DNA from 2 places in the Amycolatopsis sp. cmx-4-83 genome. Region 2 is predicted to be linked to the other one. Evidence: riboswitches for the same ligand, from Rfam matches in the RefSeq annotation. Region 2 holds a riboswitch; the other holds the start of a gene.

Region 1 (14,526 bases), on a different contig from region 2:
GCAGGACACCGCCGACGACGCCGCCCGCGCGACCTCGGTGCTCGACCTCGTGCGCGCCGCGATGTCCTCGATCGACCACTACGCCCGGATCACCATCGGCCGCGTGGTGAACCTCGGGGTCGTCGGCTTCGCCGCCGAAGACCTGGGCCGGGTGCTCGCCGAGCTGCTCGACAACGCCGCCAACCAGTCTTCGCCCAGCTCGCCGGTGCACGTCAGCGCGCACCTGACCGAGCAGGGCAGCGTGCTCGTCCGGATCGAGGACGAGGGCATCGGCATCCCCGCCGACCGCGTCGACGGCCTCAACCGGCGGCTGGCCGCGGGCGGCGACCTCGACGACGCCTCGGCGCGGCACATGGGCCTCGCCGTCGTCGCCCGCCTCGCCGCGCGGCACGACGTCAGCGTCCGCCTGGACCGGCGCAGCCCGCACGGCACGGTCGCGACCGTGCTGCTGCCCACCGGCGTGGTCACCGAACTCGCCGACAACGCCTGGTCGGGCGCCCGGACCGTCACGATCGAACCGGCGAAGACCGGCGGCGAGCCGGTCGCGGCCGGCGGGCTGCCGCGCCGCCGCCCGGGTGCCTTCCCGGGGGAGGAGCCCGCGCCGGTGCCGCGCAAGCCCACACCCCGGCCGCGGCCGGTCGAACGGGCCACCGGCGGCACGACCGCCAACGGCCTGCCGCGGCGCGTGCCCGGCAGCATCCGCGGTGCCGCGCCCGAACCGCCACCGCCGCCCCCGGCCGCGGAACCGGCGGCGAACGGGCACGAGCAGCTGCTCGCCGACCTCGGCGCCTTCGCCGACGGCGAGCGGGCCGCGCGCGCCGAAAACCACCAGCAGGACGAAACGCCCGGAGGAACCGCCTCGTGAGCGCCCCCCACCCGGCACCGGCGAACTTCGCCTGGCTGCTCGACGACTTCGTCCGCAAGGTGCACGGCGTCAGCCACGCGCTGATCATGAGCGTCGACGGCTTCCCGCTCACCGCGTCGGACTCGGTCGGCGAAGCGGAGGCCGAGCAGCTGGCCGCGATCGCCAGCGGCCTGCTCTCGCTGGCCGGCAACAGCGCCGCGCTGTTCGGGAAGGGCGCCTGCGAGCAGATCATCATCCGGCTCACCCACGGCTACTTCCTCTTCATGGGCATCGGCTCCGGTGCCGGGCTCGCGGTGCTGACCACGGGCGACGCGGACATGAAGGTGGTCGCCTACGAGATGACCCAGTTCATCACCAACGCCGGCCACGCGCTCACCCCCGAGGTGCGCGCCGAACTGCGCCAGGTGCTCACCGCGCGCCGGCCGCGGGTGTGATGGGCGTGCCCGAGGATGTGATCCCCGTGTCCGAGAAGGACACCGCCTTGCCGCGGCGCAGCCGCCGGATCCGGGCGTACGCGCTCACCGGCGGCCGCACCAGCACCCGCCACCAATTGCTGGTGGAGACGCTGGTTTCGGTCCCGCAGTACGACCCGGCGCTGAGCGACACGCTGATGCCCGAGTCGCGCTCGCTCTACGAACGCGCCCGCGTGCGGTCCTCGATCGCCGAGCTGTCGGTCGGGCTGGACCTGCCGCTGGGCGTGGTGCGGGTGCTGATCGGCGACCTCGCCTCCCAGGGCGCGGTGTTCGTCCACCCCACCGCGCACGCCTACCACCACGACACCAACGTGCTCGAGAGGATCCTTGATGGGCTCAAGCGGCTCCCCGCCTGAGGGCGATCTGCTGACGATCTCCGCGAAGATCGTCGTCGCCGGGGGCTTCGGTGTCGGCAAGACCACGTTCGTCGGCGCGGTGTCGGAAGTGCCGCCGATGAGCAACGAGGCGTGGATGACCGAGGCCGGCGAAGGCGTCGACGACATCCCGCCCGGCGGCAAGTCGACGACGACCGTCGCGATGGACTTCGGGCGGATCACGCTGCGCCCGGACCTGCTGCTGTACCTGTTCGGCACCCCGGGGCAGGCGCGGTTCTGGTTCCTCTGGGACGACCTGAGCCGCGGCGCGCTCGGCGCGGTCGTGCTCGTCGACACCAGCCGGATCGACGAGTCGTTCGCGGCGATCAACTACTTCGAGAACGACTCGGAGCTGCCGTTCGTGGTCGCGGTCAACCAGTTCGAGGGCATGCCGGTGCACGACCTCGACGAGGTGCGGGACGCGCTCGCCCTCGACCCGAGCGTCCCGCTGGTCACCTGCGACGCCCGCGACCGGGCTTCGACCATCGCCACCCTGACCGAGCTGGTCGGCCACACGCTGTCCCTCGCCGTGCTGTCCGGCCCGCGCGAGCTGGCCGGCAGCGTCCCGCAGGCCTGAACGAGGAGAGAAGAGCTTCATGCGCAGAGTCCTGATCGTGGGCGCCGGCCAGTCCGGGCTGCAGCTGGCCCTCGGGCTGCTGGCGAAGGACTACGACGTCACGGTGATGTCCGCGCGGACGCCGGAGGAGATCCGGGCCGGGCGGGTGATGTCGACGCAGTGCATGTTCAACGACGCGCTGCAGCACGAGCGGGACCTCGGGCTGAACCAGTGGGAGGACGAGACCGTCCGTGTCGAGGGCCTCGGCGTGTCGGTGGCGGCGCCGGACGGCGGCCGCGCGCTCGATTGGTTCGCCGAGCTCGACCACTACGCGCAGTCGGTCGACCAGCGCGTGAAGATGGCGGGCTGGCTGGAGCTGTTCGAGGACCGCGGCGGCAAGCTCGTCATCCACGGCGTGATGACGTCCGAACTGGACGCGCTGTCCCGGCTCTACGACCTGGTGATCGTCTCGGCCGGCAAGGGCGAGCTGGTCCAGCTGTTCGACCGCGTGCCCGAGCGGTCGCCGTACACGAAGCCGATGCGCGCGCTCTCGCTGGTCTACGCCCACGGCGTGCGGCCGCGGCCGGAGCACCCGGACAAGCAGGCCGTGCGGTTCAACATCGTGCCCGGCGTCGGCGAGCTGTTCATGATCCCGGCGTACACGCTGAGCGGGAACTGCGACATCCTCTTCTTCGAGGGTGTCCCGGGCGGGCCGTTGGACTGCTTCGGCGACCACCCGGCACCGGCCGAGCACTTCACGCGGCTGCTCGACCTGATGCGGCAGTTCGTGCCGTGGGAGTACGAGCGCTGCCGCGACGCCGAACTCACCGACGGCAAGGCGGCGCTGGCCGGCGGGTACACGCCCGTCGTGCGCAACCCGGTCGGCACCCTGCCGGGCGGGGCGCGGGTGCTGGGCATGGCCGACGTCGTCGTGGCGAACGACCCGATCACCGGGCAGGGCTCGAACAACGCGAGCCACTGCGCGGCGACCTACCTGACCGCGATCCTCGAGCACGGCGACCGGCCGTTCGACGCGGAGTGGATGGACGCCACGTTCGAGCGCTACTGGGAGTACGCCCGGCACGTCACCGAATGGACCAACGCGCTGCTGCTTCCGCCGCCCCCGCACGTGCTCCAGATCCTCGGCGTCGCGGGGCAGAATCCGGCCGTGGCCCGCAGGTTCGCCAACGGGTTCACCGATCCCACGGACTTCCAGAACTGGTTCATGGACCCCGCACTCTGGGAGAAGTACCTGGCAGAGGTCTAGGTCGCACTGTCGCCGGGGGACGATTCGGGCTACGGTAACTACCGAGCGTGAAGACGATCTCGGAGGTACGTGGCATGCGGGCGATGTGGAAGGGCTCGGTGTCGTTCGGGCTGGTCAGCATCCCGATCCAGCTGTACGCGGCCACCGAGAACAAGAACGTCTCGCTCCGCCAGGTGCACGAGGCCGACGGCGGCCGCATCCAGTACAAGCGGTTCTGCACGATCGACGGCGCCGAGGTCCCGTACCCGGAGATCGCCAAGGGCTACGAGCTGCCCGACGGCGAGATGGTCGTGATCACCGACGCCGAGATGGCCGAGCTGCCGCTGTCCTCGCAGCGCACGATCGACGTCCTGGAGTTCGTGCCGCTGGAGTCGATCGACCCGATCCAGTACGACCGGACCTACTACCTGGAGCCGCAGAAGAACGCGGTGAAGCCGTACGTCGTGCTGCGGGACGCGCTGCACAAGTCGAGCCAGGTGGCCGTCGCGAAGGTCGCGGTCCGGCAGCGGGAGAGCATGGCGGTGCTGCGGGTGCACGCCGACGTGCTGGTGATGACGACGATGCTCTGGCCGGACGAGGTCCGCGAACCCGACTTCCCGTTCCTGCGCGACGACCCGCCGCAGATCCGCCCGCAGGAGCTGTCCATGGCCGGCTCGCTGATCGACTCGCTGGCCGAGCCGGTGTTCGAGCCGGAGAAGTACCACGACCACTACCGCGAGGCCCTCGAGGAGATGATCGAGGCCAAGGTCGCGGGGGAGGAGACGACCAAGCCCGCCGCGGTCACCGCGAAGGCGGACGTCGTCGACCTGATGGCGGCGCTGCAGGCCAGCGTCGACGCGGCGAAGAAGTCGCGCGAGTCCGCTTCGGACACGTCCACTTCGGAGGCGTCCGATGAGGACGCGAAGCCGGCGGCGAAGAAGAAGCCAGCCGCGCGGAAGCGGGCGCCGAAGTCCGCGTGAGCCCCGGACGGGTGATCGCGCCGACACGCCGTCCCGGTCCCGGGCCCGCCCGCTTCCCGGTGGTACCAAGGACTCATGGAGTGTGCTTCGTGTGAGGCCCGGATCGACCACTGCCACGGCACGCTGGTGGTGCACCCGGAACGCGGGTTCGCCGAGTGCGCCGACACCGCGTGCGCGGACCCCGATCGGGTGCGGCACGCGCTGATCGTCGACTGCCCGGCCCCCGGCGGCTGCGCCTGCGCCGCCGCGCCGGAGAAGTCGTTGCTGCGCCGAGCTTCCTGAGCCTCCCGCCAGGATCCGCGAAGGCCTTCCCGCCGGGTGCCACGCACCGGCCGGGGAGGCCTTCGTGGCGTTAGGACAGTGTCAAAGCGGTAACACGATCGTGTATGCAGCTGTGTACACGGGCTTGGCGATGTGCTAACACTAACGGGGTCCTTCGGCTCTCCCTCCCCCTCGGAGCCGGAGGACCCCCTTATTTTGAGACGCGGGAAGCGGCACTCGCCTGGATCGGGCGCGCGCTGTCCGACCCGACCCGCTGCCGGATCCTGGCGGCGCTGCTCGACGGTCCTGCCTACCCGGGCCGGCTGGCGGCCGAACTTGGGCTGAGCCGGTCGAACGTCTCCGCGGGACGAAGGCGAGCCGGCATGACGTGCGCCGGCGGGTGCTGCGCGCCGCTCGCGGTGGCGCCGGACCGCCGGGCGGTGCTGGTGCGCCGGGTCCGGTGGCTCGTGGCGGCGGCCATCACCTACAACGTCGTCGAGGCGGTCGTCGCTTCGACCGCCGGGAGCGCGGCTTCCTCGGGCGCTTTGATCGGCTTCGGGCTCGATTCCTTGATCGAAGTCGCCTCCGCGGCCGCGGTCTCCTGGCAGTTTTCCGGTGAGGACCCGGAAAAGCGCGAACGGCAGGCGCTGAAATGATCGCCCGGTCGTTTTTCGCGCCCGCGGGTTACGTCATGGTCGAGGCCGCCGGCACATTCTTCGGCGGTGCCGCCCCGGAAACTCACGCACGGGAATCGTGCTCGCGGCGGTTTCGCTCGCCGCGATGCCCGCCCTGTCCGCGGCGCAGCGCCGGGCCGAGCGGGAGCTGGGGTCGGCCGGCGCGGTCGCGGATTCGCGGCAGACTTTGCTCTGCGCTTACCTTTCCGCGGTGCTGCTGGCGGGGTTGCTGCTCAGCGCCCTGTTCGGCTGGTGGTGGGCCGATCCGGCGGTCGGGCTCGCGATCGCCGTGGTGGCGGTGTGAGAAGGCCGAACGGCCTGGCGCGGTCAGCATTGCTGCTGACGCGCCAGGCCGCGGGCCGTTCATTCATCAGTACCAGTGCGCACGTCCACCGATCCGGCGGCCGGTGCCGCCCAGGATGGCCAGTGCCACGCCGGCCACCGCGAGGATGATGCCGATGGTGTAAAGCACCGGGATACCCACGATGAACCCGATGATCAGGAGAATTACACCGAGAACGATCACTTTGACACACACTCCTTCGCATGGGTTCCGTCCGGCATGCCGGCCGGGCGGATGCGCTGTCACGGGGAGGATGGCCACTTTCGCGCTTCGGCAAACTGCGTCAAACGGAGCAATCTCGGATCAGTACCGGTAGTGATCGAGCTTGTACGGACCTTCGGCGTCGACCCCGATGTATTCCGCCTGCTCCTTCGTGAGCTTGGTGAGTTTCACACCGAGTGCGTCGAGGTGCAGGCGGGCCACCTTCTCGTCGAGGTGCTTCGGCAGCCGGTGGACGTCGGTGGTGTACTCGCCGGGCTTGGCGAACAGCTCGATCTGCGCGATCGCCTGGTTGGTGAACGAGTTCGACATCACGAACGACGGGTGACCGGTCGCGTTGCCGAGGTTCATCAGGCGGCCTTCGGAGAGCACGATGATCGCGTGGCCGTCCGCGAAGGTCCACTCGTGCACCTGCGGCTTGATCTCGTTCTTGACGATGCCCGGCAGCTTCGCCAGCCCGGCCATGTCGATCTCGTTGTCGAAGTGCCCGACGTTGGCGACGATCGCGTTGTGCTTCATCCGGCTCATCTGGTCCGCGGAGATGATGCCGAAGTTGCCGGTGGTGGTGATGAAGATGTCCCCGGTGGCGACCACGTCGTCGAGCTCGACGACGTCGAGCCCGTCCATCGACGCCTGGAGCGCGCAGATCGGGTCGATCTCGGTGACCGAGACCCGGGCGCCCTGGCCGCGCAGCGCCTCGACCGCGCCCTTGCCGACGTCGCCGTAGCCGCAGACGACGACGCGCTTGCCGCCGATCATCACGTCGGTGGCCCGGTTCAGGCCGTCCACAAGGGAGTGCCGGATGCCGTACTTGTTGTCGAACTTGGACTTCGTCACGGAGTCGTTGACGTTCATCGCGGGGAAGAGCAGCTCGCCGTCCTTGGCGAGCTTGTAGAGCCGCTTGACGCCGTTGGTCGTCTCCTCGGTGACGCCGCGGATCTCCTTGGCCATCCGGGTGAAGCGGTCGCCGTCGGCGGCCAGGCTCGTGCGAAGGGTTTCCAGGACGATCCGGTACTCCTCCGGGTCCTCTTCGGACGGTTGCGGGACGGCGCCCGCGGCTTCGAACTCGACGCCCTTGTGCACGAGCAGGGTGGCGTCGCCGCCGTCGTCGAGGATCATGTTCGGGGCCTTCCCGCCGGCGAAGGCGAAGAGCTGGTCGGTGCACCACCAGTACTCTTCGAGCGTCTCGCCCTTCCACGCGAACACCGGGGTGCCCGACGGCGCGTCGACCGTGCCCTCGGGGCCGACGACGACGGCCGCGGCGGCCTCGTCCTGGGTGGAGAAGATGTTGCAGGACACCCAGCGCACCTCGGCGCCGAGCGCGACCAGTGTCTCGATCAGCACGGCGGTCTGCACCGTCATGTGCAGCGACCCGGCGACGCGCGCGCCCTTGAGCGGCTGGCTGGCGGCGTACTCGCGGCGGATCGCCATCAAGCCGGGCATCTCGTGCTCGGCCAGGCGCAACTGCGTGCGGCCGGCTTCGGCGAGGGAGAGGTCGGCGACGGCGAAGTCGAGACCGTTGCGGCGTGCGAGTTTGTCACTCATTCCTCGAGCTCTTTCCTGAGGCTGGTTGCGGAGCGCGCGGGAGGACTCACCGGGGTGACGACGGACGGCTGTGACACCAAAAAAGGCACCTCCCTCGCGGGAGGCGCCCTTGGATGCGTGTCGCGGGCCGAGCGTGGCGGAAAGAGTTCCGTCGCAGCGCCTCTCGGCCCGGGACCCAGGATGGCAAAGCCGCCGGGAAGCTGTCAAGCGAGCGAAAGGGCCATGAGAACGTCGTCGACGTCGGTGCCGTCGATGCGGAATTCCCCGCGCAGCACGCCTTCCACGACGAACCCGGACCGCTCGTAGACCCGGCGGGCGGCGGCGTTGTGACCCAGCACGCGCAGCGTCAGCTTGCGGGCCCCGCGCCGGCGCGCCTCCGCCGCGGCCGCGTCCACCAGCCGTCCCGCGATGCCGAGGCCTTGGCGGTCCGGGTCGACGGCGAGCCCGCCGACCACCAGCACGTGCGCGTGGGCCGGGATGCCGAACCCTTCGGCGAGCCGGACGTACCCGGCGACGACGTCGTCGTGCTCGGCGACGAGGAAGTCCTCCGGCCGCGAGCCCTCGTCGAAGAACGGCGTGCCGGGCGGCGGCGGGGGAGCGGGGGACACCGTGGAGTCCCACGTGCGCTCGTCGATCTTGGCGAGCGCGGCTTCGTCGCCGGCGCGGGCCGGCCGGACGGTGGTCGTCACGAAAGTTCCTTCCAGGCTTCTTCGACGATCCCGGCCAGCTCGCGGGGGTCGCGGTTGCCCTCGGCCGAGATGCTGCGCAGCGTGACGGTCAGGTCCGGGCCGCTGCGCTGGCACTGGGTGACGAACGATCGGTCGGGGTCCGGCGTCGAGCCCGCGGCCGCGGCGTCGTTGTGGACCAGGCACTGCACGGCGCCGACGCGCACCAGTTCGGTGCTCGGGGCGGCCAGGCCGAGTTCCTCGGCGTCCTCGTACGGCGCCACCAGTTCCGGCGACCCCGCGCGCACCGCGATCAGCTGGAAGCTGCGTTCCAGCCGGTCGTCCTGGTACTGCTGCACCACCGCGCCCGCGCCGCCGTAGGCCGCCGACGTCCGGGCGGCCGTTTCCCGGTCGGCTTTGTCGACGCGGGCGACCTGGACCTTGCTCTTCTCCACGTCGAACTTCGCGAGCGTGTCCTGGGTGCGGCCGAGCCCGCCCAGGCTCGAGGGCACGCTCAGCGCGCGCCCGCTCGGCCCGCCGAGCAGGGTCAGCGCCAGCCACGGCACGCCGACCAGCACCGCGCCGACGATGACCCCGATCAGGCCGGCGAACACGGGGTGGGCGAACGGCGAGCGCCGCGGCGGCGCCGGGGCGGCGGGGATCTCAGCGGTCACCCGGGCATCGTGGCGGAACCGGGCAATCGGTGCGAAGGGAATTCCGCCGTCAGTGCCTCAAACGAGATGCGCGCGCCGCCAGATGCCTTCCGACCGGCCGCCGATCAGCCCCGCGTCGCGCAGGAACGGCACGATCTTCTCGGCCATCCAGCGGCGCGTTTCGTGGAAGTGCGGGTTCGCGAGCGCCGCGGCCCGGCCCTCGCGCGGGTCGATCCCGACGCTGCGGTAGATCCGCGGGTCGACCATGCTGTCGATGACGCCGAACGCGACGAGCGCGGTCCGCACCCGGTGCCGCTGCAGGCTCGCCTTCGACAGCTTCGGCGTCTCCCGCAGCACCTCTTCCTTGGCGAAGCGGACGTGCCGCGCCTCCTCGACGACGTGGATGCGGTTGACCGAGCGGATCAGCGGCTGGATGCCGTCGTCGTCCATCATCGAGCGCTGCAGCCGGTCGGTGGTCTCCTCCGCGACGAGCACGCTGGCGAACATCGACGGGCCGGCCGCCGTCGCGCCGAACACCTTGGCCGCGCGGTGCACCACCTTCGGGACGCCGTAGCGCGGGACGCCGAGCCGCTCGGCGGTGCGGGCGAACATCACCGAGTGCCGGGTCTCGTCGCCGATCTCGGTCATCGCGTACTGCGCGTGCTCGCTGCGCGCGTCCAGGTCGAAGACGTACCGGGCGAGCAGCTGCATGAGGACGATCTCGAACCACAGGCCGACGCTCATGATGCTGGCGATCTCGTGCTTGGACAGCTCGATCCGCTGCTCCGGCGTCAGCCTCGCCCACAGCTCGGTGCCGTAGAGGGAGACGCGCTCGAGCGGCATGTAGGCCTTGCCCTCGGCGAGCGGCGCAGCCCAGTCGATGTCGACGTAGGGGTCGTAGGAGTTCTTCGCGGAGCTCTTGAGCAGACGAGCCGCGGTGACGTCCCGGTCCTGGGCCTCGACGCCCATGGCGGCCTCCGGAAAGTAGGGGGTACGCGATGTACTAGTTACTTCGGCGAGCGTACACCGGCGCGCGGGACTTGAGTAGGCTTCCCGGGTGACCAAGGTCGACGGACGGGCGGCGCGCTGGGCGGGCCAGCAGGAACGGCGGCGCGCGGAGTTCGTCGACGCGGCGCTGGCGGCCATCGCCGAGCACGGCCCGGAGGTCTCGACGGAGCAGATCGCCGAGCGCGCCGGCGTGGCCCGCACCCGGCTCTACCGCCACTTCGCCGACGCGGCCGACCTCCAGCGCGCGATCGCCGAGCGTGCGGCCGAGCTGGTGACGGCCGAGCTCGCCCCGCTGTGGCACCCGTCGGGCTCGCCGAACGAGATGATCTCGGCGGTCATCTCCACCCACCTGCGCTGGCTCACCGAACACGTCCACCTGCACCGCTACCTGCTGCGCACCGGCCCGGGCACGACGGACGTCCGCGGCACGATCGCCCGCCACCTCAGCGGCCTGTTCTCGGGCTACCTGACGGCGTTCGGCCTCGACCCGGCCCCGGCGGACACGATCGCGTTCGGCCTGGTCGGCTACGTCGAGTCGGCGACGACCCGGTGGCTCGACCACCCGGGCACGTTGAGCTTGGCGCAGCTGACGGACCAGCTGACGGGCACGATCTGGGCGATGCTCGACCACACGCTGAGGGCCGGCGGGGTGGAAGTGGACCCGGACCGGCCGTTGCCGCTGCCGGAGGAGTTCTAGGTTTTCTGTCCGGGGAGGTTGGTCAGCCGGGTGATGGGTGGCTTGCGGGAAGCGGGCGTAGGCCCGGCCCCGGCCAGGGTGTGGTGGAAGCGCTCGATCTTGCTGTTGGTCTGTGGCCGGTACGGCCGGGTTCGTTTCGGGGTGGTGCCCAGCTCGGTGCAGGCCTCGCGCCAGGCCGGGGAGCAGGCGCCGTTGTCCGATAACACGCGTCGACGGTGACGCCGTGGTCGGCGAATCAGGTGAGCGCGCGGTGGAGGACACCGACGGCGGTGTTGGCTTTCTCGTCGGGGATGGTGCCGAACTTGGTGACGTCGATGCGGGACAGGCGGTTGCCGCGGTCGGTCATCCCGGTCACGCCTTCGGTGCGGTAGCGGTCGGCCCATTTGCGGGCGGTTTCGGCGGTGACCATGAACATCTTCGCCGCCGCTGTGCAGGTCCAGCCCTGCTCGACGACACGAAGGCCTCCGGTGGGTGAAGCGGTTCCTCAACAGCTCCACTTCGCCTCTGGAGGCCTTCACAACTGGTCCTCGTCCTCCCGGACGAACTCGGCCCGCACCCCCAGCAGCCGCACCGCCCGGGTCAGCTCGAACATCCCCAGGACCTCGCGCGCCGCCCGGTCGATCTCCGCCGCGTCCGACGTCGGCTCCGGCAACGTGATGCTGTGCGTGTGGGTCAGGAACGGCACGAACCGCACCTTGACCGCGATCCGCGCCGCCGGGCGGCCCTCCTCCAGGACGTCCTGGGTGACCCGCTTCGCCAGCGCCGAGACCTCCGCCGCCATCTCGGCCGGGTCGGTGAGGTCGCGCTGGAACGTCGTCTCGCGGCTGCGGGAGCGCGCGACGTACGGGGTCGCGCTGACGTCCGCGTCGCTGATGCCGCCGCCGAGCAGCCGCAGCCACGGCCCGGTCTTCGGGCCGAACCGCGCGGCCAGCGCCGCCGCGTCCGCGCCCGCCAGGTCGAGGACGGTCTCGATGCCCAGCTCGGCCAGCTTCTTCGCCGTCTTGCCGCCGATGCCCCATAGCGCGTCGGTCGGGCGCCCGGCCATCACGGCCCACCAGTTCTCCTGCGTCAGCCGGTAGATCCCGCCCGGCTTGCCGAACCCGGTGGCGAGCTTGGCCCGCAGCTTGTTGTCGCCGATCCCGACCGCGCACGACAGCCCGGTCTCGCGGGCCACGGCGGCCTTCAGCTCGGCCGCGAGCGCCTCGGGGTCGTCGGCTTCCGCGCCGAGGAACGCCTCGTCCCAGCCCAGCACCTGCACGACGACCGGGAACTCCCGCAGCACCGCCATCACCCGCGCCGACACCTCGAGGTAGGCGTCCGGGTCACTGGGCAGGAAGACGGCGTCCGGGCAGCGCTTCGCCGCGAGCCGCAGCGGCATGCCGGACTGGATGCCGAACTCGCGGGCTTCGTACGAAGCGGTCGCGACGACGGCGCGTTCGGTGGGGTCGCCGTTGCCCCCGACGACGACGGGCTTGCCCGCGAGCTCCGGGTGGCGGGCGACCTCGACCGCGGCGATGAACTGGTCGAGGTCGACGTGCAGGACCCACTTCACGGGCCCAGTCTCGCCTCAGACCCGGTGCCGCGCCACGTGGGTCCAGACGGTGCCGGTGAGCGCGATGATCCCGCACAGCGTCACCCCGGGGTCGGGCAGGACCAGCCCCACGACCAGCAGCGTCACGGCGACGACGTCGAAGAAGATCAGGAGGGTGCTCCGGAGCGCGCGCGACTTCGGCCGCTTGCCGTCGCGCAGCGCGGTGGCCAGATCGGGGTCGCTGAGCTCGAGACTGCGCTCGATCTTCTCGAGCTCGGTGCGATCGTGGTGACTGAGCATCGGGGTACTCCTTCGGCGCCGAACCCGCCGTGTCGCCAGAGCGAATACCCAATCGTCCTCCGAACGAACCGCCGAACGTCTTCTGATTTCGTGCTTTTTGCTGCTCCGACCGGGTGATCCGCGCTCCGTGACCGCCCGCGAGCACGTTAAGTTGCCTTTCGAACGTGGCCGGTGACGGCCCGGGTGACGGATGGGGGCCGTTGTGTCCTCTTCGCGCGCCTGCACCTTCGAGCAGCTGGAGGACCTCGATGACCCTGCCCACCGAACCGATCGGCAGCATCCCCCGCCCGGCGTACCTCGTCGAAGGCCTCGGCGAGTTCGCCGCCGGGCGGATCGACGCCGCCGCGCTCGCCGAGCTGGAGAGCCGGGCGCTGGCCGACACGATCAGCCGGTTCGAGGAGACCGGGTCCCCGGTGCTGACCGACGGCGAGCAGGGGAAGCCGAGCTTCGCGACGTACCCGCTGGCCGGGCTCACCGCGCTGGCCCCGGACGGCGTCGTCATCCCGTTCGCCGACGGCCACACCCGCCAGCTGCCGCGGCTGACCGCGGGCCCGTTCCGCTACGCGACCCACGCGGACGAGTACCTGACGCGCGCGAAGGCGGTCACGGCCAAGCCGGTCAAGCAGGCGGTGATCGCCGCGTCCGCGCTTTCGCTGATCTACCCGGCCGACGGCATCGAGGGGTACTCGCAGGAGCAGTTCGTCGCCGACCTGGTGAACGAGGCCGAGGCGGACATCCGGCGCAGCCTCGACGCGGGCGCGGACAGCGTCCAGATCGACTTCACCGAGGGCCGGCTTTCGCTGAAGCTGGACCCGTCCGGTGGCCTGCTGCGCCAGTTCGTCGACCTGAACAACGCGGTCCTCGACCGCTTCACGGCGGAGGAGCGCGCGAAGATCGGCGTCCACACCTGCCCGGGCGGTGACCTGGACTCGGTGCACAGCCTCGACGTCGACTACGCGGGCCTGCTGCCGGCGCTGTTCGACCTCAAGGCCGGGCGCTTCTTCGTCCAGCTGGCCAGCGAGCCCGACCCGGACCGCGCGCTCGGGATCATCGCCGAGAACCTGAAGGCGGACCAGCGGGTGTTCGTCGGCGTCATCGACCCGATCGACCCGCGCGTGGAGACCCCGGAGGAGGTCCGCGACCGGGTGCTGCGGGCGGCCCGGTACCTTCCGGTCGACCGGCTGGGGACGTGCGACGACTGCGGGTTCTCGCCGTTCGCGGACGACACGTCGACTTCGCGCGACCTCGCGTTCGCGAAGATCAAGGCGCGGGTCGAAGGCACCCGCCTGGCGGCCGAGAAGCTCGGCTGAGCTCACGCCGTCGTGGCGGCGACCTTGAGGCCGAGCCCGACGAGCAGGCTGCCGAGGACGGCGTCGAGCCCACGCCGGACCCGGCCGTTGCGGAAGACCTTCTTGAGCGCCCCGACGACCACGGCGAGCGTGACGAACCACAAGACGGTGCCGGCGGTCGCGATGGCGGCGAGTTCGAGGGTCTGCAGGGTCGAGCCGTCGGCGGGGAGGAACTGGGGGAGCAGGGCGAGGAAGTAGACGGCGACCTTGGGGTTGAGCAGGTTGGTGAACAACCCCTGCCGGAAGGCGGCGGCCGCCTTGAGCGGCTCTACGTCCGCGTCCGCCCCGAGGTCCCGGTACTCCCCGCGCCGGACGGCCAGCCAGGCTTTGACCCCGAGGAAGACGAGGTAGCCGGCCCCGACCAGTTTCACGACGGTGAAGGCGACGGCGGACGCGGTGAGCACGGCGGCCACCCCGAGCGCGATCGCGACGACCCAGGCGAAGACCCCGAGCGCGATCCCGAACCCGGCGGCGATCCCGGCCCGCCGTCCCCCGGTGAGGGACGACCGGGTGACCACGATGAAGTCCGGACCGGGCGACATCGCGCCCAGGATGACGACGAGGAGGAAGGAAGCCGCGGTGGCGCCGGGGATCATGGCCCGAGCTTACGACCGCCCCGCCACCGGTTTTCCCGCATGCCGGTGTTCGAATTTGAACTTCGTGTAGGGTCGATCTTGTGGGCGAATCCAGGGGCGACGACGTGACGGCCGAGGTGCGGACCCGGGTGCGGATCCCGCTGCGCCTGCACGGCGGCGTCGAGGTCGACGCCGAAGCCGTCACCTTCCGG
Region 2 (14,526 bases):
GTCGGCCTCGACGACCGCGCCGGCCGGGATGCCCGCGGACGCCGTCCACGACGAACCGAAGCCGACCGAGTAGTTCACCGGGGTGCCGTCCGGGCTCCACACGAACCGGCTGCCGTCGGCGGCCGCGGCGACCGTGCCGCCGCTCGCGCCACCGGACGGCTCCGCGCCCTGGAACCAGTTCTTGCCGCCGTCGGTGGAGAAGGCGATCCGGTTGTCGTTCGGCCGCGCGCCGCGGTCGAGCGTGCCGGCGCGGACGATCGTCGCCGGGGTCAGCTCCGCGTAGTCGAGGCTCGTGGTCGTGGTGAAGACCGGCTGGGTGTACATGGTGGCCGGGACGGCGTCGAGGCTGTCGTGCCGGAACCCGCCGATGTCGCCGAGCCCGGAGAGCAGGGGAGCGCCCGACGGCGGGCTGATCAGGTCGAGCACCGCGGTCTCCTCGAGGCCGCCGACGACCGGTTTGAGCGTGAACTTCCCGCCGCTGTCCCACTTCGTGAGGTCGGTCGTCCCGTAGATCGTCGCGCCGGTGCCGTAGAGGAAGTGGTTCGAGTCGAAGGGGTCGATCTCCGCGGATTCGGTCATCCAGCCGAGCTTCGGCGACGGCACCGGGGGAGCGGCCTGGACGCCGAAGGTCAGCCACGGCACCGAAGAGATGTCCTGGGTGAACCGCTGCGACCGGTCGGGGTAGCTCGTGAAGTCCCAGATCCGCGTCCAGGTGGCGCCGCCGTCGGTGCTGCGGAAGAAGATCACGTCCGGCCACCACGACACCTGCGTGGCGACCATGAGCGTGTTCGGGTGCTGGCGGTCGATCGTCAGTCCGCTGTAGCCGAAGTAGTCGTCGGTGCTGTCGGACGGGATCGGGCTGATCCGCGTCCAGGTACCGGTCTTCGTGGCGTACTTCCAGACGTCGCCCTTGGCGCCGTCGTAGGGGCCGCCGGTGTCGCTGGTCGCGAGGTAGAGGTAGCCGCCGACCGGGTCGAGGACGCCCTTGTGCGCCAGGTACCCGGTGGGCTGGCCGGCCAGCCGCGCCCAGGTCGTGCCGCCGTCGGTGCTGCGGTAGACGGTGTTCTGCTTGTCCGCGACGCCGGCGTAGATGGTCTGCGTGGTGCTGCCGCGGGTGCCGGTCGACGGGTCGAACGTCACCCAGGTGACGCCTTCGTTGTCGCTGGAGTAGCCCGACGGGTCGCTCGGGTCGGGCGCGTAGTTGCCGGGGTTCGGGAAGGCCGTCACCTTCGCCCAGGTGACGCCGGAGTCGGTGCTGCGCCAGAGCCCGTTGCCGCTCGGGGCGCCGAGGTAGAGAACGCTGTCGCGGTTCGGGTCGATCGCGAGGCGCTCGCCCATGCCGCGGCCGGGCATGTTGCCGCCGAGCTTGAAGGGCAGCGCCGCGGCCTGCCAGGTGGCGCCGCGGTCGGCCGAACGGAGGATCGCGCCGTTGTTCGGGTCCCAGCTGTTGGTGTACATCCCGGCGGCGACGTAGACCCGGTCCGGGTCGACGGGGTCGGTGGCGAGGCTGACGACGCCGTTGTGGCCCCAGTCGGTCCAGCCGACGGAGTCCAGCAGCGGGAGCCAGCGCCCGGTCGAGGGGTTCCAGCGGTAGGCGCCGCCGATGTCGGTGCGCGCGTAGACCAGTCCGGGTTCGGTCTGGTTGAAGACGATGCCGGGGACGAACCCGCCGCCGCCGATTTCGGCGTTGCGCCACGTGTAGGCCGCCGCGGCGGCGGGGGCTTCCGGCGCGCCGGCGGTGATCGCGACGGCGGCCGGCAGGAGGAGGGCGAGCGCGGCCGCGAGGAGCCGGCGAGCCCTGGGTGCGCTGGGGGAAAGCAGTCGTCTCACGTCGGCCTCCACGGCTCTGGGAGCGCTTCCAGAGGGACGGTAAACCAGCGTTCGGAACGTTGTAAAGCGTTCGACGATTTCGTCGTCCGAAACTGTCCACAGTGGATTCGAAGGCGCTTGAGAGTGTGTCACGTATGTGAACGACGATCAGGTGACTGAATTGTTATCGCGCACGGCCTTGTCGGGCTTTTTCCGGCGTGTGAGTGTGGTGCCCGCTGGCTGGACTGGACCTACGAAAGAGGCGACCCGGCAATGACGCAGACAGCCCCGGCGCGGCACATCAGCCGGACCACTTTGTACTTCTTCGGCGCGCTCGGCGGCATCCTCTTCGGTTACGACCTCGGCGTCATCTCCGGGGTGCTCCCGTTCATCGGGAAACTGTGGGCGCTGACCAGCTGGGACAAGGGCGTGATCACCGCCAGCCTGTCGGTCGGTGCCATCGTCGGTGCGCTGTTCTCCAGCCGCACCAACGAAGCGCTCGGCCGCCGCCGCACGATCATGGTCGCCGCGGCGATCGTCATCGTGGGCACGCTGGCGGCGACGTTCTCGCCCACGTTCACGCTGCTGGTGCTTTCCCGCTTGATCATCGGCCTCGGCATCGGGCTTTCGTCGTCGACGGTCCCGACGTACTTGTCCGAACTGGCGCCGGCGCGGCTGCGCGGCGCGATGGGCGCGCTGAACCAGATCTTCATCGTCACCGGCATCCTGATCGCGTTCCTGGTCAGCTACTGGCTCGGGCCGATTTCGGCGTGGCGCTGGATGTTCGCCGGCGCGACCGTCCCCGCGGCGATCCTGCTCGTCGGGCTGGCGTTCCTGCCCGAGACACCGCGCTGGCTGGTCAAGAACGGCCGTGAGGAGGAGGCCCGGCGCGTGCTGGCCAGCGCCCACGGCAACTCCGTGAACCTCGACGAGGAGATCACGACCATCCGCGACGTCATCCGGATGGACACCGAGGAGAAGCCGCGCTTCCGCGACCTGTTCGCCGGCTGGGTGCGCCCGATGCTGTTCGTCGCGGTGCTGCTCGCGGTCGGCCAGCAGTTCAGCGGCGTCAACGCGATCAACGCCTACTTCCCGACGATGCTCATCGGCCTCGGCTTCGCCACGCAGGCGGCGCTGCTGTCCGGCGTGCTGCTGGGCGTGACGAAGTTCCTGTTCACCGCGTGGGTCGTGTTCGTGGTCGACCGCTGGGGCCGCAAACCGCTGCTGCTCATCGGCAACGTGATCATGGTGCTGACCCTCACCGCGGCGGGCCTGGTCGTGCTCAACGTCCACGACACGTCTCTGCGCGGCATCCTGATGCTGGTGATGATGGTGCTCTACCTGGTCGGCTACGAACTCGGCTGGGGCGCGGTCGTCTGGGTGATGATGTCCGAGGTCTTCCCGCTCAAGGTCCGCGCGGCGGGCATGGGCGTGAGCAGCGTGGTCCTCTGGGCCGCGACGGGCATCGTGAGCGCGGTGTTCCCGATCATCTCCGACCCGAAGTCCCTCGGCATCGGCGGCTCGATGTTCCTGTTCGCGGGCATCAACGTGGTGCTGTTCGGGCTCACGAAGTGGCTGGTCCCGGAGACGAAGGGCCGCTCGCTGGAGCAGATCGAGCTGGACCTGCGGGCGCGGCAAGGGGTGGCGGCCGAGAGCTGACCCGCCCGGCGGTGCCGCGAATGACTCATCCGGGACCTCTGACGTCCCGGATGAGTCATTCGCGACCTCCGTGAACCGGCTTCAGCCCACGGGTGCGGCCAAGCCCAGCTTGCCGGCGAGGCGGCCGACCCACGCTTCCACTTCCTCCGGCGCCCGGTCCGGCAGCCCGAAGATCGTCTCCGTCACCCCGAGCGCGTCCAGGTGCGCCAGCCGCGAAGGGTCCGGGCGCTCGCCCAGCGCGCAGATCCGCGGCGCTCCCGTGCGTCCCTCCGCGGCCCAGATCTCGTTCAGCAGCGCCACGTGCCCGTCCAGATCGGTGTCCGCCGGGGTCGTGATCCAGCCGTCCGCGTGGCGGGCGATCCAGCGGAACGTCTTCTCCGTCGGGCCCGCCCCGAGCAGCACCGGGACGTGCGCCTGGATCGGCTTGGGCCACGCCCAGCTCGGGCCGAACGACACGAACTCCCCGGCGTAGGCGGCTTCCTCCTCCGTCCACAGTGCACGCATCGCCTCGAGGTACTCGCGCAATGCCGTGCGGCGGCGGTTGCCGGGGACGCCGTGGTCGTTCAGCTCGTCGACGTTCCAGCCGAAGCCCGTGCCGAGCGTGACGCGGCCGCCGGAGAGGTGGTCGAGGCTCGCGATCGTCTTGGCCAGGGTGATCGGGTCGCTCTCCACCGGCAGGGCGACCGCCGTGGACAGCCTGATCCGCGACGTCACCGCCGCGGCCGTCGCCAGTGCGACCCACGGGTCGAGGGTGCGGCTGTAGCGGTCGTCGGGCAGGGACGCGTCGCCGGTGCGCGGGTGCGGTGACTCCCGCTTGACCGGGATGTGCGTGTGCTCGGGTACGTAGAAGGTGGCGAACCCGGCGGCTTCCGCGACACGCGCGGCGGCCGCCGGGGTGATGCCCCGGTCGCTGGTGAACAGCACGATTCCGTAGTCCACGGAGCGAGCGTATTAGAACGTGTTTCAGTTTTCAAGGTTGCCGCTCGCTCGCGGGGGGTCGCCGGTCGAGTACGGTTGGTGACCGGGTCCACGACCGGTCGAGCGGCTCTGGACGCGCGGCGGGTGCGCAGGCGGGGAGCAGTGCGACGGAGGGCGTCACGGGCACGGTGGGTGGGTCCGCGACCGAACGGGGAGGCGACGTGTCAATCCTTTGTGGACGGAGAGTGTCCCAGCCAGTGGACGCCCGGGCGGGGCGGGATGGCGTGCGCGGCCCGGGATCCGATACCGTGGACCACAGGCCGAGAGGCGCTGCAACGGACCACCGGGTCCGCCACGCTCGGCCGGGATTGACCAACCAAGGGCGCCTCCCGACAAAGGGAGGCTGCCGGTGAGTACCCCGCGAGAGTCCGAGGCGCGCCTGCGCGAGCTGTTCGACCAGCGGGTGGCGGTGCTGGACGGCGCCTGGGGCACCATGTTGCAAGGTGCCGGGCTGACCCCCGCCGACTACCGCGGCGACCGCTTCGGCGAGCACACCCACGACGTCACCGGCGACCCCGACCTCCTCAACCTCACCCGCCCGGACGTCATCCTCGACGTCCACCGCCAGTACCTGGCCGCGGGCGCGGACATCACCACGACGAACACCTTCACCGCCACCAGCATCGGCCAGGCCGACTACGGGCTGCAGGACCACGTCCACGAGATGAACGTCCGCGGCGCGCAGCTCGCCCGCCAGGCCGCCGACGAAGCGGGCGGCAAGTTCGTCGCCGGCTCGATCGGTCCGCTCAACGTCACGCTCAGCCTGTCGCCGAAGGTCGACGACCCGGCGTACCGCGCGGTCACGTTCGAGCAGGTCAAGGCCGCGTACGCGGAGCAGATCGCCGGCCTCGCCGAGGGCGGCGTCGACCTGCTGCTCGTCGAGACGATCTTCGACACCCTGAACTGCAAGGCCGCGATCGCCGCCGCCCGCGAGGTGGCGCCGGACCTGCCGCTGTGGATCTCGGTGACCATCGTCGACCTGAGCGGCCGGACGCTCTCGGGCCAGACCGTCGAGGCGTTCTGGAGCTCGATCGAGCACGCGAAACCGCTGGTCGTGGGCGTGAACTGCTCGCTGGGTGCCGAGGAGATGCGCCCGCACGTCGAGGAGCTCGCCCGGATCGCCGACGCCTACGTCGCCTGCCACCCCAACGCCGGGCTGCCCAACGCCTTCGGCGGGTACGACCAGACGCCCGAGGAGACCGCCGGGCTGATCGGCGGGTTCGCCCGCGACGGCCTGGTCAACCTGGTCGGCGGCTGTTGCGGCACGACGCCGGCGCACATCGAGAAGATCGCGGCGGCCGCGAAGGGGATCGGCCCGCGCGAGGTCCCCGCGCCGCGCACGCACACCCGGTTCAGCGGGCTCGAGCCGTTCGGCATCGGCCCGGACACCGGGTTCGTGATGATCGGCGAGCGCACCAACGTCACCGGCTCCAAGCGGTTCCGCCGGCTCATCGAGTCCGACGACCACCAGGCCGCCGTGGACGTCGCGCTGGAGCAGGTCCGCGGCGGGGCCAACCTGCTCGACGTCAACATGGACGCCGACCTGCTCGACTCCGAGCAGGCGATGACCACGTTCCTCAACCTGATCGCCACCGAGCCCGAGGTGGCCCGGATCCCGGTGATGGTCGACAGCTCCAAGTGGACCGTGCTCGAAGCCGGGCTGCGCTGCCTGCAGGGCAAGGGCGTGGTCAACTCGATCAGCCTCAAGGAGGGCGAGGAGCCCTTCCTGGCCCAGGCCCGCACCATCCGCAACTACGGCGCCGGCGTCGTCGTGATGGCCTTCGACGAGCAGGGCCAGGCCGACACCGCTGACCGCAAGGTCGAGATCTGCGGCCGCGCGTACGACATCCTCACGCAGAAGGCCGGCTTCGCGGGCGAGGACATCATCTTCGACCCGAACGTCCTGGCCGTCGCGACCGGCATCGCCGAGCACAACGGCTACGCGAAGGCGTTCATCGACGCCCTGCCCCGGATCAAGGAACGCTGCCCGGGCGTCCACATCTCCGGCGGCATCTCGAACCTGTCGTTCTCCTTCCGCGGCAACGACGTCGTCCGCGAGGCGATGCACTCGGCGTTCCTGTTCCACGCCGTGCAGGTCGGCCTGGACATGGGCATCGTCAACGCCGGCCAGCTCGCGGTCTACCAGGACATCCCGAAGGACCTCCTCGAACTGGTCGAGGACGTGCTCTTCGACCGCCGCGAAGACGCGACAGACCGGCTGGTGGCCTTCGCCGAGAACGTCAAGGGCAGCGGCACCAAGCGCGTCGTCGACCTCACCTGGCGCGAAGGTACGGTCGGGGAGCGGCTGTCCCACGCACTGGTCCACGGCATCGTCGACTTCATCGAGGACGACACCGAAGAGGCGCGGCAGCAGCTGGCCCGCCCCCTCGACGTCATCGAGGGCCCGCTGATGGACGGCATGAAGATCGTCGGCGACCTGTTCGGCTCCGGCAAGATGTTCCTGCCGCAGGTGGTCAAGAGCGCACGCGTGATGAAGCGGTCCGTCGCCTACCTCGAGCCGTTCATGGAGGCGGAGAAGGAGAAGGCGCGCCAGGAGGGCCGGCTCGCCTCGACCGGCGGCCAGGGCAAGATCGTGCTCGCCACGGTGAAGGGCGACGTCCACGACATCGGCAAGAACATCGTCGGGGTCGTACTGGGCTGCAACAACTACGAGGTGATCGACCTCGGCGTGATGGTGCCCGCCGGCAAGATCCTCGACACCGCGGTCACCGAAGGTGCCGACGCCGTCGGGTTGTCCGGCCTGATCACGCCGTCGCTCGACGAGATGGTCGCCGTCGCCACCGAGATGCAGCGGCGCGGGCTGAAGCTGCCGCTGCTGATCGGCGGCGCCACGACGTCGCGCCAGCACACCGCGGTCAAGATCGCCCCGGTCTACGACAACGTGACCGTGCACGTGCTGGACGCCTCCCGCGTGGTCGGCGTGGTGTCGGACCTGCTCGACGCGGACCGGTCCATCGTGCTGGCCGAGAAGAACCGGGCCGACCAGGAGGTGCTGCGCGAGCAGCACGCGAACAAGCAACGCCGCCCGATGCTCACGCTGGAGCAGGCCCGCGCGAACCCGGAGAAGGTGTCGTTCGACGGCCTGCCGACCCCGGCGTTCACCGGCCGCCGCGTCGTCGAGCCGAGCATCGCCGAGCTGCGCGAGATGGTCGACTGGCAGTTCCTGTTCCTCGCCTGGGAGCTCAAGGGCAAGTACCCGGCCATCCTGGAGCAGCCGGTCGCCCGTGAGCTGTTCGACGACGCGAACACGCTGCTCGACGAGATCATCGCGAACGGCAGCTTCCGCGCGAAGGGCGCGTACGCGTTCTGGCCGGCGCACCGCGAAGGCGACGACATCCGGCTCGACGGCGACTACGCGCACGTCGGCTTCCCGATGCTGCGGCAGCAGACGTCGAAGCCGCTGGACCGCGCGAACCGCTGCCTCGCCGACTACATCGCCCCGGCGGGCGATCACCTCGGCGGCTTCGCGGTCACCATCCACGGCGCCGACGAGCTCGCCGCGAAGTACGAAGCCGAGCAGGACGACTACAAGGCGATCATGGTCAAGGCGCTGGCGGACCGGCTCGCCGAGGCCTTCGCCGAGCACATCCACCTGCGGGCGCGCCGCGACTGGTTCGAGCCGGACGCCGAGCCGTTGCTGGCGGACCTGCACGCGGAGCGGTTCCGCGGCATCCGCCCGGCGCTCGGCTACCCGGCCAGCCCCGACCACAGCCAGAAGCGGGAGCTGTTCGAGCTGCTGGAGTCGGACGAGCTGGGCATGGCGCTGACGGAGTCGTTCGCGATGACGCCGGCGGCCAGCGTGTCCGGGCTGATCTTCGCGCACCCGGACTCGAAGTACTTCACCGTCGGGCGGCTCGGCCGCGACCAGATCGAGGACTACGCGCGCCGCAAGGGCGTCGAGGTCGCCGAGGTCGAGCAATGGCTGCGCCCCAACCTGGCCTACGAGCCCGGGGCGTAGTCCTTCAGCTCGATGTCGGTGGCGAACCTGTCGGTCGCCTTGAGCATCAGGCCGAGCAGGAAGCGGGACTTGAACGTCCAGTCCCGCAGCTTGATCCGCAGCGGTGACGGCGGCGCGAGGAACGGGCCCGCGCTGCCGCGTTGCGAGATCTTGGCGTAGCCGCGGAACTGTTCTTCGTAGCGCGCGAAGGCCACGCGGTGGTCGCCGCCGGCGGCGAGGAGCTCCCCGGCGAGGACGTACGCGCCGACCAGCGCCAGCCCGGTCCCGAACCCGCCGAGGGTGTTGCCGTAGGCCGCGTCGCCCAGCAGCACGACGCGGCCGCGGGAGTAGCGGTCGATCGTGACGCGGCTGAGCGAATCCAGGTAGAACTCGCGGGCTTCGGGGACCTTGGCGATCAGTTCGGGCACCCGCCAGCCGGCTCCCCGGTAGGCGTCGGCCAGCAGTTTCCGCTGCCGCGCGGTGTCCGTGCGGTCGTAGGCCGGCTCCGGCGAGGCGAAGACGAAGAACGCCGACGCCTTCGGGCCGCCGACGGCGGTCATCCGGCCCGGCTCGTTGTACATCACCGCGTCGCCGTCGGCGACGTCCTCGCCCAGCTCGGCCAGCGCGTAGTGGTACCCGAGGTACTCGACGTAGTCGCGTTCCGGGCCGAACGCCAGCCGCCGGACGTTCGAGTGGATGCCGTCGGCGCCGACGACCAGGTCGAACCGGCGCGGCTCGGCGGTGGCGAAGGTGACGTCGACGCCGTCCGCGGTCTCGGTCAGCGCCGTGATGGTGTCCCCGAAGAGGTATTCGCAGTCGCTGTGCGCGTAGAGGATTTCGGCCAGGTCGCCGCGGCGGATCTCGATGTCGCCGCCGGTGAACTCGCCGGGGATGACCGCCCGCGGCTTGCCGGCGGCGTCGATGATCGTCTGGTCCTGCCCGCCGGTCTGGCGCGCGAGGACGTCGTCGAGGATGCCCATCCGGTCGAGCACGCTCCGGTGGGTGGCGCCCTTGAAGTCGACCGCCTGCCCGCCGGGCCGCACCGCCGGAGCGCGTTCGACGACGGTGACGGTGCAGCCGTAGCGGGTCAGCCAGTGGGCGAGCGCGGGCCCGGCGATGCTGGCGCCGGAGATCAGGACGGTGAGGTTCTTCATGCCGCCGAGCTTCGCCAGGGACGCTTACCGGTCCCTGACGAAGCGCTGACGGCTATTCGGCGGCGCCGGTCAGCAGCGACTGGTACCAGGCGTCGTACGGGTGGTTCGTCGCCGGGTAGTTCGCCAGCGGCGTCGTCGCCTGGCTCGCCGAGTCGAAGTCCCAGCCGCGGACGAGCTTGCCCGACTGGCGGGCCGAGGTGATGAACGCCGACTCCGTCGCGGGCGCTCCGTAGAACAGCGCGCCCTGCTGCAGCTCCGCGCTGTCGCCCTGCTGGAACTCGTCGAACGCGACCTGCCGGTAGCGGATCCGGTCGCCGGTGACGCTCGCGGTGTCCGCGCGCAGGGTGTTCGACGGCGTCGGCCCGTCGGCGCCGGTCCACACCCGCACGCGCCGGGAGCCGCTGGTGGCGGTGTCCTTGGCGAAGCGCGCGTCGGACGTCTTGGCGTTGCCGGTCCAGGCGACCGTCGTGGCCGACAGGGTGCCGGTCCAGTTCCAGTTCTGGCTGCCGCTCTGGCTCTGGTGGATCTCCCGCAGGTGCGTCGCGTCGGTGAACGCGACGGTCGGCTGCACGCCGTTGTCGTACTGGTGGGACGCCTGCCAGGTGAGCTCGCCGTCCGCGCCGAGCTTGCCGACGTGGTACCAGAGCGTGGTCGCGGTCTGCGACTGGTGGACCTCGACGAGGTCACCGTTGTCGTTCAGCGCGACGGCCGGGGTCTGCCCGCTGTCGTACTTCCCGTGCCGCAGCCAGGTGACCCGGCCGTCGGCGCCGTAGGTGCCCGTCCAGTACCAGAGCGCGCCGCCGCCGGAGTCGTGCACCTCGACGAGCTGGCCGCGTCCGTTGAGCGCGACCGCGGGGTGGTAGCCGACGTCCCTCTTGTACTCGGCGCGGCTGGTGCCGTCGCCGGACAGCAGCGGCAGTACACGCCCGCGCAGCGCGTCCACGGTCGGCTGCCCGGCGGGGTAGTCCTGCGCCCGCAGCAGCCGGCTGCCGAAGACGGACTCCAGCTCCTGGTTGACGGCGGTGAGGTTGCCCGCCGCGAACGAGGGGTTGTCGGTCAGGTTGTCCTTGAGGTCGAGCATGACGACGATCGGCGCGGCGGCCGGGTGCTGCGCCGACCAGGTGTTCACCGCCGTCAGCCAGTCGCGCAGGTCGTTCGACGCCGGGTTGCCGCCGCTGTGGTCGACGAGGTTGCCGGGGGAGTCGTGGCCGACCCCGTAGTCGTGGGTGCTCGCGTAGCCGTTGTCGTGGACGTCGAGCTCGATGAACCGGACGCCGTGGTCGAGCTGGTAGGCGATCGAGTTCTTGGCGCCGTCGACGGTGCCCGAATAGCTGTTGTGCGTCGCCCGGAACACCGAAGCGGTGAACGGCGGGCTCGCGGCGTGGGCCGTGCCGGTCAGCAGCGCGGTGGTGGTGAGCGCGGCGACGGCCAGTGCGGGCAGGCGGATCATCCTCGGGTCCTCACGTCGGGGAACGGGGTGTGCCCATCCTGGCCGTTGTGCGAGTGGTTGTCTTGAATTCCGTGAAAACGGTTGATCACGGTGTCGGGATAATACCCGGAAAATGCTCACGGAATAGCAGATCAAGTGTCCGATGTGTCGGGTTTGTCGAGCCGCTTGGCGAATTATGCCAAATCGCTTCGCGCATTCGGGTACTTGGCGGGCCCCTTCGTTGTCATTATCCGGAGAACAGCTGTGCGCGGGTGGGGAGGCAGTGGGTGTGGCGAACGACTGGCCGCTGGTCGGCCGCGAACAAGAGCTGGCGTTCGCGCGCCGGGCGTTGGCCGACGCCGAGGTGTGCGGCCTGCTGCTGACCGGGCGCGCCGGCGCCGGCAAGACCCGCTTGGCCAAGGTGCTGCTGGCCGAACTGGCCGCCGGCGGAGCGCGCACGCACTGGGTGCGCGCGATGTCGTCGGCGTCGACGATCCCGTTCGGCGCCTTCGCCCACCTCCTGCCAGGCAGCGCCGACGGCACGGCGGACCGCGCGCACCGGCTGAACCAGGTCGCGGGTCACCTCACCCGCGGCGCGGAAGGGCGGCGGCTGGTGCTCTGCGTCGACGACGCGCACCTGCTCGACGACCTGTCCGCGACCCTGGTGCACCAGCTGGCCGCGACGGCGTCGGCGTTCGTCATCGTGATCGCGCCGCACGGCGTGAGCGTGCCCGACCCGGTGTTCGCGATGTGGAAGGACCGCGTCGCCGAGCGCCTCGACGTCGGCGAGCTGAGCCGAGCGCAGACCATCGAGCTGATCACCGCGGCGCTGGGCGGGCGGCTGGAGGACGGCGCGGAGCACCGGCTGTGGCACCTGAGCCTCGGGAACCCGCTGTTCCTGCGCGAACTCGTCCAAGGCGGGCTCGACAGCGGTTCGCTGGCGGCCACGGACGGGCTGTGGCGGTGGAGCGGCGCGCTTACCGCGACCCCGAGGCTGGTCGAGCTGATCGAAACCCGCACCGACCGCGTCGACGCCGACGAACGCCGATTGCTGGAACTGCTGGCGTTCGGGGGGCCGCTGGGCTGCGAACCGCTGGTCCGGCTGGGCGCCGCGAACGTCCTCGCGGCGGCCGAGCGGGCCGGGCTCGTCGTTTCGGAACGCACCGGGCGGCGGCTGAACGTCCGCCTGGCGCACCCGCTCTACGCCGAGGTGATCCGGCGCCGGACGTCGCCGCTGCGGCAGCGCGACACCTACCGCATCCTGGCCAGGACGCTCGACATGACCGGCGCCCGGCGCGCCGAGGACAAGCCGCGGCTGGTCCGCTGGCGGCTGGCCGCCGGGCTGCCGACCGACCCCCAGCTCGTCCGCGCAGCTGCGGAGACGTTGCTGCGCAAGGACTTCCCGCAGGCCGAGCAGCTGGCCGCGGAAGCCGTCCGGCTCGGCGGCGGGTTCGCCGGGAAGTACCTGCTGGCCCAGGTCCGGATCGCGGGCGGGCGGCACGCGGACGCCGACGCGCTGCTGGCGGAGCTCGCCGGTGAGACGGTGTCGGACGCCCAGCACGCGCGGGTCGCCGGGACGCGGGCGCGGAACCTGGCGTTCGGCCTGAACCGCTTCGCCGAGGCGGAAGCCGTCCTGGACACGGCGGAGACGGCGGTGTCCGGCCCGGCCGACGAACTGGTGGTCGCCCGTGCGGCCCTGCGCGCGGCGGAAGGTGCGTGCCGCGCGGCGCTGGACCTGCTCGGCCCGGTGCTGGACCGCAACCCCCGCGGCGACGCGCTGCGCCTCGGCGCGCTGGTCGTGGCGGCCGGGGCGCTGGCCGAGTCCGGCCGCACGGAGGCGTGCCTCGGCGTCGTCGAGGAAGGACTGGCGATCGCGGTCGCCGACGCGTCCGCGCCGGGCGCCCGCGTCCGGCTGGAGCACGCGCGGGTGGTGGCGCTGTGCCGGGCGGGCCGGCTGGAAGAGGCCGAGGACCTGGCGGGCGAGGACTACCGGGACGCGGTCGGCGACCGCTGGGGCCCGGCACTGGCGGCCGCGGCGGCGTCCCTCGGCACGGTCGCGCTGGCGTACGGGAACGTGCGCGGGGCGATCCGGCGGCTGCGCGAAGCCTTGGCGGTGGAGGGACACGACCAGCCGCACGAGTTCCGTCCCGCGGTCCTGGGCGCGCTGGCCCGGGCGTCGGCGATGGCCGGGCAGGTCGTGGAGGCGGACCTGCCGGGCCCGCTCGGCCGCTGGGCGGCGGCCTGGACAGCGGCATCCCGCGGCGAGCTGACCCGCGCGGCGGCACTGGCGTCGGAGGCGGCGGCCGAGGCGGAGTCGACGGGCCGGTCGGCGATCGCGGCCGAGATCCGGCACGACGTGGTCCGCTTCGGCGTCCCTTCGTTCGGTTCGGACCTGGAGGGTCCGCTGGTGGCGTGCTATTCGGCGCACGCACGGGCGCTGTCCTCAGGGGACGCGGTCGCGCTGGACGCGGTGGCGACGGCGTTCGCCGACATCGGGGCGCGCCTGCTCGCGGCGGAGGCAGCGGCGGAGGCGGCCCGGGCCCACCGGGCGGCGGGCAAACTGGGGAGCGCGGTCGGTGCCGCCCAGCGCGCACAGTCGTGGCTGGTGTCCTGTGAGGACGCCGCGACGCCGGCGCTGGCGTCGCTGGACACCCCGCTCGACCTGACGGTCCGGGAGCTGGAGATCGCCCGCCTGGTGGCGACGGGCTTGACGAGCCGCGCGGTGGCGGACCGCCTGGTGGTGTCGGTGCGGACGGTGGACAACGTGCTGCACGGTGTCTACGCGAAGCTGGGTATTTCGGGACGGCGCGAGCTGGCTTCGGTGGTGGGGCAACCGGAGCCGGAGAGTAGCGCTTCGGCCGGCCCGTAGGTAGCCGGCGGTGCGGGGTCCGGTGAAGCCGAGTAGGCCGCTACTCATGACCGGAGCGGTTCCGGGCCCAAGACTGGATGACAACGGAGGGGCACGGGCTTCACCGATCCGAATGTCAGGAGTGCACACGATGACGACTTCATCGGGCGACGTTTTCCAGAACGAGCAGGGCACCGGGGGCGGCGGTCAGTTCAACGAGCAGGCGTCCACGGGCGGTTCGGGGAACATCTTCCAGAACGAGCAGGGGTCCGGGGGTTCCGGGGGCGACCAGTTCAACGAGCAGGCCTCGACGGGCGGTGGTCGTGGGGACATCTTCCAGAACGAGCAGGGGTCCGGGGGTTCCGGGGGCAACCAGTTCAACGAGCAGGCGTCGACCGGCGGTCGCGGGGACATCTTCCAGAACGAGCAGGGCTCCGGCCGCGGCGGCAACCAGTTCAACGAACAGGCATCAGCCGGCCACCACGGTGATGTGTTCCAGAACGAGCAGGGCTCGGGCGGTCACGGCGGCGGTCAGTTCAACGAGCAGGCCTCCACCGGCGGCGTAGGCGACATCTTCCAGAACGAGCAGGGTTCCGATGGCCACGGTGGGAACCAGTTCAACGAGCAGGCGTCGACCGGCGGTCGCGGGGGCGACATCTTCCAGAACCAGCAAGGCGCGGGCCACGGCGGC

The links. Region 2 has a riboswitch for S-adenosylhomocysteine ahead of metH (methionine synthase). Riboswitches for the same ligand answer to the same signal wherever they lie in the genome.
Region 1: it holds a riboswitch for S-adenosylhomocysteine, as region 2 does, so the genes downstream of both, ahcY (adenosylhomocysteinase) here and metH (methionine synthase) in region 2, are expected to answer to the same signal.

What each region holds. Positions count from the first base shown of each region.
Region 1 covers NZ_JAEBEF010000008.1:3,514-18,039, reverse strand. The annotation lists gene ACLJQM_RS24505 (sensor histidine kinase) at 1-865, shown strand, start outside; gene ACLJQM_RS24500 (roadblock/LC7 domain-containing protein) at 862-1,299, shown strand; gene ACLJQM_RS24495 (DUF742 domain-containing protein) at 1,299-1,694, shown strand; gene ACLJQM_RS24490 (GTP-binding protein) at 1,669-2,289, shown strand; gene ACLJQM_RS24485 (styrene monooxygenase/indole monooxygenase family protein) at 2,309-3,535, shown strand; gene ACLJQM_RS24480 (Ku protein) at 3,610-4,494, shown strand; gene ACLJQM_RS24475 (hypothetical protein) at 4,570-4,776, shown strand; partial or broken gene ACLJQM_RS24470 (ArsR/SmtB family transcription factor) at 5,001-5,117, shown strand; partial or broken gene ACLJQM_RS24465 (cation transporter) at 5,139-5,733, shown strand; gene ACLJQM_RS24460 (hypothetical protein) at 5,800-5,955, opposite strand; gene ahcY (adenosylhomocysteinase) at 6,076-7,536, opposite strand; S-adenosyl-L-homocysteine riboswitch at 7,631-7,707, opposite strand; gene ACLJQM_RS24450 (GNAT family N-acetyltransferase) at 7,740-8,225, opposite strand; gene ACLJQM_RS24445 (hypothetical protein) at 8,222-8,875, opposite strand; gene ACLJQM_RS24440 (AurF N-oxygenase family protein) at 8,933-9,823, opposite strand; gene ACLJQM_RS24435 (TetR/AcrR family transcriptional regulator) at 9,912-10,559, shown strand; partial or broken gene ACLJQM_RS24430 (IS481 family transposase) at 10,556-10,845, opposite strand; gene ACLJQM_RS24425 (DNA polymerase IV) at 11,074-12,111, opposite strand; gene ACLJQM_RS24420 (DUF3040 domain-containing protein) at 12,127-12,390, opposite strand; gene ACLJQM_RS24415 (cobalamin-independent methionine synthase II family protein) at 12,639-13,700, shown strand; gene ACLJQM_RS24410 (LysE family translocator) at 13,703-14,335, opposite strand; gene ACLJQM_RS24405 (GTP cyclohydrolase II) at 14,440-14,526, shown strand, end outside.
Region 2 covers NZ_JAEBEF010000016.1:183,090-197,615, forward strand. The annotation lists gene ACLJQM_RS40570 (cellulose binding domain-containing protein) at 1-1,830, opposite strand, end outside; gene ACLJQM_RS40575 (sugar porter family MFS transporter) at 2,083-3,468, shown strand; gene ACLJQM_RS40580 (TIGR03619 family F420-dependent LLM class oxidoreductase) at 3,550-4,407, opposite strand; S-adenosyl-L-homocysteine riboswitch at 4,703-4,781, shown strand; gene metH (methionine synthase) at 4,796-8,425, shown strand; gene ACLJQM_RS40590 (FAD-dependent monooxygenase) at 8,407-9,558, opposite strand; gene ACLJQM_RS40595 (hypothetical protein) at 9,611-11,008, opposite strand; gene ACLJQM_RS40600 (AAA family ATPase) at 11,277-13,856, shown strand; gene ACLJQM_RS40605 (hypothetical protein) at 13,987-14,526, shown strand, end outside.